2 regions of the Pyruvatibacter mobilis genome follow, and region 1 is predicted to be linked to the other one. Evidence: predicted binding sites of a transcription regulator. Region 1 holds the regulator's gene; the other holds the start of a gene.
The links. The regulator HrcA, encoded in region 1, represses chaperone genes, less so after heat shock. The targets are predictions, from matches to a motif close to GTTAGCACTCNCNNNNNGNGAGTGCTAAC.
Positions count from the first base shown of each region.

Region 1 (3,409 bases):
CATCAGGTCGTTGAATTCCTGCTCGGAGAAGGGGTCGCCTTCGGCGGTGCCCTGGATTTCGACGATGCCGCCGGAGCCGGTCATGACGAAATTGGCGTCGGTGCCGGCGGTGGAATCCTCGGCATAGTCGAGATCGGCAACCGGGGTGCCGTTATAGATGCCGCAGGAGATCGCGGCGACGTGGTCGCGCAGGGGGATCTCCTTGATCATGTCGCGCTCCTTCATCCAGGAGAAGCACTGGTGCAGCGCCACCCAGGCGCCGGTGATCGAGGCGGTGCGGGTGCCGCCATCGGCCTGGATCACGTCGCAGTCGACGGAGACCTGGCGCTCGCCCATGGCGCCGAGATCCACCACCGCCCGCAGGGAGCGGCCGATGAGGCGCTGGATTTCCTGGGTGCGGCCGGACTGCTTGCCGGCGGACGCCTCGCGGCGCATGCGGTCGCCGGTGGCGCGCGGCAGCATGCCGTATTCGGCGGTCACCCAGCCGCGGCCGGAATTGCGCAGGAAGGGCGGCACGCGCTCCTCGAGGCTGGCGGTCACCAGCACATGGGTGTCGCCGAACCGGACCAGGCAGGAGCCTTCGGCGTGCTTGGAAAAGCCGGGTTCGAAGGAAACGGAACGCATCTGATCGGGACGGCGGCCGGACGGGCGCATGGACACTCCAATTCGGTTGGGACGCTTATGTGCGGCGCAACATATATTTCGGATATATGTCTCGTGTCGGAAATATATCCCGATATATATCGCCGCCTGTGTCGGGGTTCGGCTGACTTCCTATCCGCGTGCGCCAGCGCCTGCAAGAGATGATCTGTCCCCGGTCTCCCGGGCTGCTCTCGCGCCGGCCAAATTGACGGGAGCGCCGGGCGTTCCTAGATTCCCGCATGGCGCGAAACCGCGCCGCCTTTCCGCCCCGCCCGGGCCCTTCCGGCTGCGGGCAACCGGTTTTCGTTTCGGAGACGGCACCACGCATGGCTGATGGCCCCAACACATTGCTGGAACTGAACCAGCGGTCTCGGGACGTGTTCCGGCAGCTGGTGGAAACCTATCTTGAGACCGGCGACCCGGTGGGGTCGCGGACCCTGTCCAAAGCGGCGACGGTCTCCCTGTCGCCGGCCTCGATCCGCAATGTGATGGCGGATCTGGAGGAGCTGGGCCTGCTGACCTCGCCGCACACCTCCGCCGGGCGCATGCCGACGGAAGCCGGCCTGCGGCTGTTCGTCGACGCGCTGCTGCAGGTGGGCGATCTCACCGAGGAAGAGCGGGCGGGCATCGAGGCGCAGCTGTCGGGCTCCAACCAGCCGGTGGACGACGCGCTCGCCCATGTGTCGCAGACGCTCTCCGGCCTGTCCCATTGCGCAGGCCTCGTGGTGGCACCGAAGCGCGAGGCACGGCTGAAGCAGCTTGAATTCGTGCCGGTGTCGCCGGGGCGGACGCTGGCCGTCGTCGTCTTTGAGGACGGCATGGTGGAAAACCGCATCATCGACACGCCGCCGGACATGCCGGTCTCCTCGCTGACCATCGCCGCCAACTACCTCAATGCGCGCCTCAAGGGAAAAAGCTTCAGCGACGCGCAGCGCCAGGTGCGCGAGGAAATCGCCGCCCGCAAGGCGGAGCTTGATGAACTCACCACGCAGATCGTCGAGGCAGGCCTTGCGGTGTGGTCGGGGACCGGGCAGGGGAAGACCTCCGCCGGGACCGGGAGCGGAGCTGCCGGCCGGTCGCTGATCGTGCGCGGGCGCGGCAATCTGCTGGAGGATGTGCAGGCGCTGGAGGACCTTGAACGGGTGCGGCGGCTGTTCGACGACCTTGAAACCAAGCAGGAACTGCTGGAGCTGCTGTCGCTGGCAGAGAACGCCGACGGCGTGCGCATCTTCATCGGCTCGGAAACCAAGTTGTTCTCGCTGTCGGGCTCCTCGGTCATCGTCTCGCCCTACACCAATGCGGACAACCAGATTGTCGGCGTCCTTGGCGTTGTCGGCCCCACGCGCCTCAATTATGCCCGCGTCATACCCATGGTGGATTACACGGCCCGGCTGGTGACCCAGCTCGTCAGCTAACGCAACATGTCCGTCCGCTGCCTCCCGGCGCACGGGTTGCGTGCGGAACAGGGCTGCCTAAATGGTTCACAGCCGCCTGCCGCTGGCGTACAAGCGGCGCAGACCGGAGGCGCCGCCATCAGGCAGGCTGCCTCCGCCCCTTCCCGATCTTTTGCATGGTGATGTTCAAATGAGTGATCCGAAAGACCAGGCCCAGCCCGAAACCCCCGCTGACGAGGGTGCCGCGCAGGACGCTGCTGCCGAGGGCACTCCCTGGGACGCACCGGCCGATGGCGCCGATGCGGGAGAGGTCACCGACGCGGCCACAGGCCCCGAGGCCCGCATTGCCGAGCTGGAAGCCGAAGTGGCCGACCTCAAGGACCGTCTGCTGCGCGCGGTGGCGGATGCGGAGAACACCCGCAAGCGCGCTGAACGCGACAAGCAGGATGCGGGCAAATACGCCATGACGAGCTTTGCCCGCGACATCCTCTCGGTGGGCGACAACATGCGCCGCGCCATCGACACCCTGTCGGACGAGGACCGCCAGGGCGTACCCGAGCCTGTCCGCAATCTCATCGAGGGCGTTGAAATGACCGAGCGGGAATTCCTCTCGGTGATGGAGCGCCACGGGGTGAAGCCGATCAACCCGCATGGGGAAAAATTCGACCCCAATCTGCACCAGGCCATGTTCGAGGTGCCGGACCCCTCCAAGCCCTCCGGCACGGTGATGGAAGTGGTCGCCACCGGCTACATCATCGGCGACCGCCTGCTGCGCCCGGCCATGGTCGGCGTCTCCAAGGGCGGCCCGGCCGCCGCCGCAGCGCCCGCTGCTGACGCCGCATCCGCTTCCGAGGCAAATGGCGAAGCCGGCGGCACCGAAGGCGGCACGGGCGACAGCTCGGGTGGCGGTGCAAGCGACGGTGGCAAGCCCAATCCCGGCGCCACCATCGACACCAAGGCCTGAGCCCTACAGCACCTGAAGACGCTCCCCGGCATTCGCAAGCGTTATGTTGCGGAAGTCGGCTGTGCCGGGGATGCGCTGGAACAGGCTGTTGGCGATGAACCAGACGCGGACGATGCGTTCCGGCGGCTCGCCCATATAGCGAGCATAATCCGCGTGCAGATTGCGGCGCTCGGATAGCCAGGTCTTCAGATCCTGCTCGCCTGAACGGATCACCACATGGAACTCGCGGTCCTTCCAGGTGGGCAGCGGGCACCAATAGGCGGTGCCCACCGGCAGTTCACGGCTCCAGTAATAGGTGATGTCGCGGCCGTTCTCGAACTCCACCGCAATCGAGATGTAGTCGTGGCTGGCCGCCGTATCCTCCGGCAGGGCGGAGGGGATGGCATCCACTTTCCAGTCCCAGCTGATT
Region 1 is NZ_CP051630.1:2,878,110-2,881,518, forward strand. Features, by position in the region: gene rph (ribonuclease PH) at 1-654, opposite strand, end outside; gene hrcA (heat-inducible transcriptional repressor HrcA) at 969-2,057, shown strand; partial or broken gene grpE (nucleotide exchange factor GrpE) at 2,227-2,898, shown strand; gene HG718_RS13350 (DUF3047 domain-containing protein) at 3,004-3,409, opposite strand, start outside.

Region 2 (3,409 bases), 610 kb from region 1:
CGCGCTGCGGGCTGCCCCGGCGGCTGGACCAGTTCATGCACGGCATCACAACCGGGAGGTGGTTTGTTCCGTATCGGGACAGGCCGCTGATTTTGATTACGCAAAATTAACAACGAGAGGCCGGCGATGCGTACGGACCCGCACTTCATCAAACAGATTCTGCTGGCGGTGACGCTGGCGGTGCTCGCGGCAGGTTTTGCCCGCGAAGCCTTTGTGCTGGAAATCGGCACCCATACGGTCCTGCAGGACTTGAGGCAGTTTCATCTCGACAGCGAAAACAGCGTGCCGGCGTGGTGGAGTTCGTCTCTCATGCTGGTGGCTGCGATGGTGCTCTATCGCCTGGGTGCGGAAGCGAAAGCTGCCCGTGACCGGATGTGGCAGCTCTGGGCGCTGCTTGCCGTTGCCTTCTTCTTCCTCTCGATGGACGAGGCTGCGAGCTTCCATGAAGGCGTGATTGAACCGCTGAAAGCGGCATTCGGGTTCGGCGGGATTTTCTTTTATGCGTGGGTCGTGCCCGCGGTGCTGTGCCTTGGTGGCTTTGGCCTTCTGATCCTGCCGCTGCTGCGGCAGCTGCCGCCGCGCCTGAGCGGACGGCTTGTGCTGAGCGGCATCATTTTCGTGGGCGGTGCGCTGGGGATGGAAATGGTCGGCGGGTGGCTTGATTATTCAGGCCTGCGCGCCAGCACGTTCTATGTGCTGGCGGTTACCGTCGAGGAGACTGCCGAATTTGTCGGCCTGCTGCTGTTCAACTTCGCGCTGCTCGACCAGTTCGACCCGGCCCGCGCCCAGATAGGCCATCGGGCCCGTGGTGTGGCCTCCCCGACGGGAGGTGACACGCGCGCAGCGGCTGCACCTGCCATGGCGGGCACTGGTCAATATCCGGTGGCGGCTGAATAGGGCCCTGCCCTCAGGCGTCGCCTGCAAAGCGCAGGCGATTGCCGAAGGGGTCCGTCACTTCCACCAGCTTGCCGCCCCAGGGGGCATCCTCAAGGCCCGGACGCAGATTGCCGATCCCGTCCCGCTGGCGCAGTTCGGCGTGGAAGGCCGCGATGTCTTCCATCTGCACATAGACGGTTGAGCCGGGGGTCGTATCCCCATGGTGGCCGGTGAGGTGCAGGACGAGGCCCGCGCGCGACATCTGCATGTAGAGCGGCAGGCCGGGCTCGAAGCGGTGCTCCCAATCCACCTCAAGGCCGAGATAGTCGCCATAGAAGCGGCGGGCCAGGTCCTCATCGAAGATGCGCAGGATGGGGATGGCGGCAGTGAAGGCGATGGCCATGGCTCGGCTCCGGGCGCAGGTAAAAAACAGGAGTCTTTTGAGCAGTTTAGCCCATCACGACCTGTTGACAGGCCCCGGCAGACTCCCTATTTCCGACGCGCGTTTGTTAGCACTCACCCTCAGGGAGTGCTAACGGGCGGGTGGACCGGCGCGATCTGGCCACCAAGAACCTGAAATCATTGGATTTTTTCGTCCTGCCCCGTGGCAGGGCATGTCCTTTTAGAGGAGAGAGCTCATGGGTTTTCGTCCCCTGCACGACCGCGTTGTCGTCCGCCGGCTCGAAGAAGATGCGAAGACCGCCGGCGGGATCATCATTCCCGACACTGCCAAGGAAAAGCCGTCCGAAGGCGAAGTTGTGTCTGCTGGTCCGGGTGCCCGTGACGACAGCGGCAAGGTGGTCGCGCTCGACGTGAAGGCCGGCGACCGTGTGCTGTTCGGCAAGTGGTCCGGCACGGAAGTGAAGATCGACGGCGAGGATCTGCTCATCATGAAAGAGAGCGACATTCTCGGCGTGATCGAAGGCAAGAAGGGCAAGAAGTAAGGCTGCGCGAGAGGCTTCCTCTCCGGCGCGGCTTTTTTTCTGACCGCTTTCCATTCACACGAAACCAACCAATGCCGGGTTCGCGCCGCTTTTCACCAAGCGCCGTCCGGCTCAACAGAGGTAAGGGAATACCATGGCTAAAGAAGTCAAATTCGGTACCGACGCCCGCGAAAAGATGCTCAAGGGCGTCGACACGCTGGCCAATGCCGTGAAGGTGACGCTGGGCCCGAAGGGCCGCAACGTCGTGATCGACAAGTCCTTCGGCGCGCCGCGCACCACGAAGGACGGTGTGTCTGTGGCCAAGGAAATCGAACTGGAAGACAAGTTCGAGAACATGGGCGCGCAGATGGTTCGCGAAGTTGCCTCGCGCACCAATGACGAAGCCGGTGACGGCACCACCACCGCCACCGTGCTGGCCCAGGCCATCGTGCGCGAAGGCGCCAAGGCCGTTGCCGCCGGCATGAACCCGATGGACCTGAAGCGCGGCATCGACCTTGCGGCAGCGGCTGCGGTTGCTGACCTCAAGAAGCGCGCCAAGAAGGTGAAGGGCTCCGAGGAAATCGCACAGGTCGGCACCATCTCCGCCAATGGCGAGAAGGAAATCGGCGATCTCATCGCGCAGGCCATGCAGAAGGTCGGCAATGAGGGCGTGATCACGGTCGAGGAAGCCAAGTCTCTCGAGACCGAGCTGGAAGTCGTCGAAGGCATGCAGTTCGACCGCGGCTACCTGTCGCCGTACTTCATCACCAACGCCGACAAGATGATCACGGAACTCGACGATCCGTACATCCTGCTGCACGAGAAGAAGCTCTCCAACCTGCAGTCCATGCTGCCGATCCTGGAAAGCGTCGTGCAGTCGTCGCGTCCGCTGCTGATCATCGCCGAGGACATCGAAGGCGAAGCGCTGGCCACCCTCGTGGTCAACAAGCTGCGTGGCGGCCTGAAGATTGCCGCCGTGAAGGCACCGGGCTTCGGCGACCGCCGCAAGGCGATGCTGGAAGACATCGCCATCCTCACGGGCGGCCAGGTCATCTCCGAAGACCTCGGCATCAAGCTCGAAAACGTCACCCTCGACATGCTGGGCACCGCCAAGCGCGTGCGCATTACCAAGGATGACACGACGATCGTCGATGGCGTTGGCAAGAAGGCCGACATCGAGGCCCGCGTCTCGCAGATCCGCAAGCAGATCGAAGAGACCACCTCTGACTACGACCGTGAGAAGCTCCAGGAGCGTCTCGCCAAGCTTGCCGGCGGTGTTGCCGTGCTGCGCGTTGGCGGTGCCACGGAAGTGGAAGTGAAAGAGCGCAAGGACCGCGTCGATGACGCGCTGAACGCCACCCGCGCTGCCGTTGAAGAAGGCATCGTGCCGGGCGGTGGTACGGCCCTGCTCTCCACGACCAAGGCTGTGAATGCCGTTCTGGAGAACGCCGAGAATGCCGACCAGCAGGCCGGTGTGAAGATCGTTCTGCGTGCCATCCAGGCCCCGATCCGTCAGATCGCGGAGAACTCCGGCGTTGAAGGCTCGATCGTTGTGGGCAAGGTGCTCGAAGGCAAGGGCGTGGGCTTCGGCTTCAACGCGCAGACCGAAG
Region 2 is NZ_CP051630.1:2,266,134-2,269,542, forward strand. Features, by position in the region: gene HG718_RS10565 (hypothetical protein) at 127-897, shown strand; gene HG718_RS10570 (glyoxalase superfamily protein) at 908-1,279, opposite strand; gene HG718_RS10575 (co-chaperone GroES) at 1,515-1,820, shown strand; gene groL (chaperonin GroEL) at 1,954-3,409, shown strand, end outside.
Region 2: a site for HrcA is predicted at 1,385-1,413, ahead of HG718_RS10575 (co-chaperone GroES). Genes of this name have one in related genera too.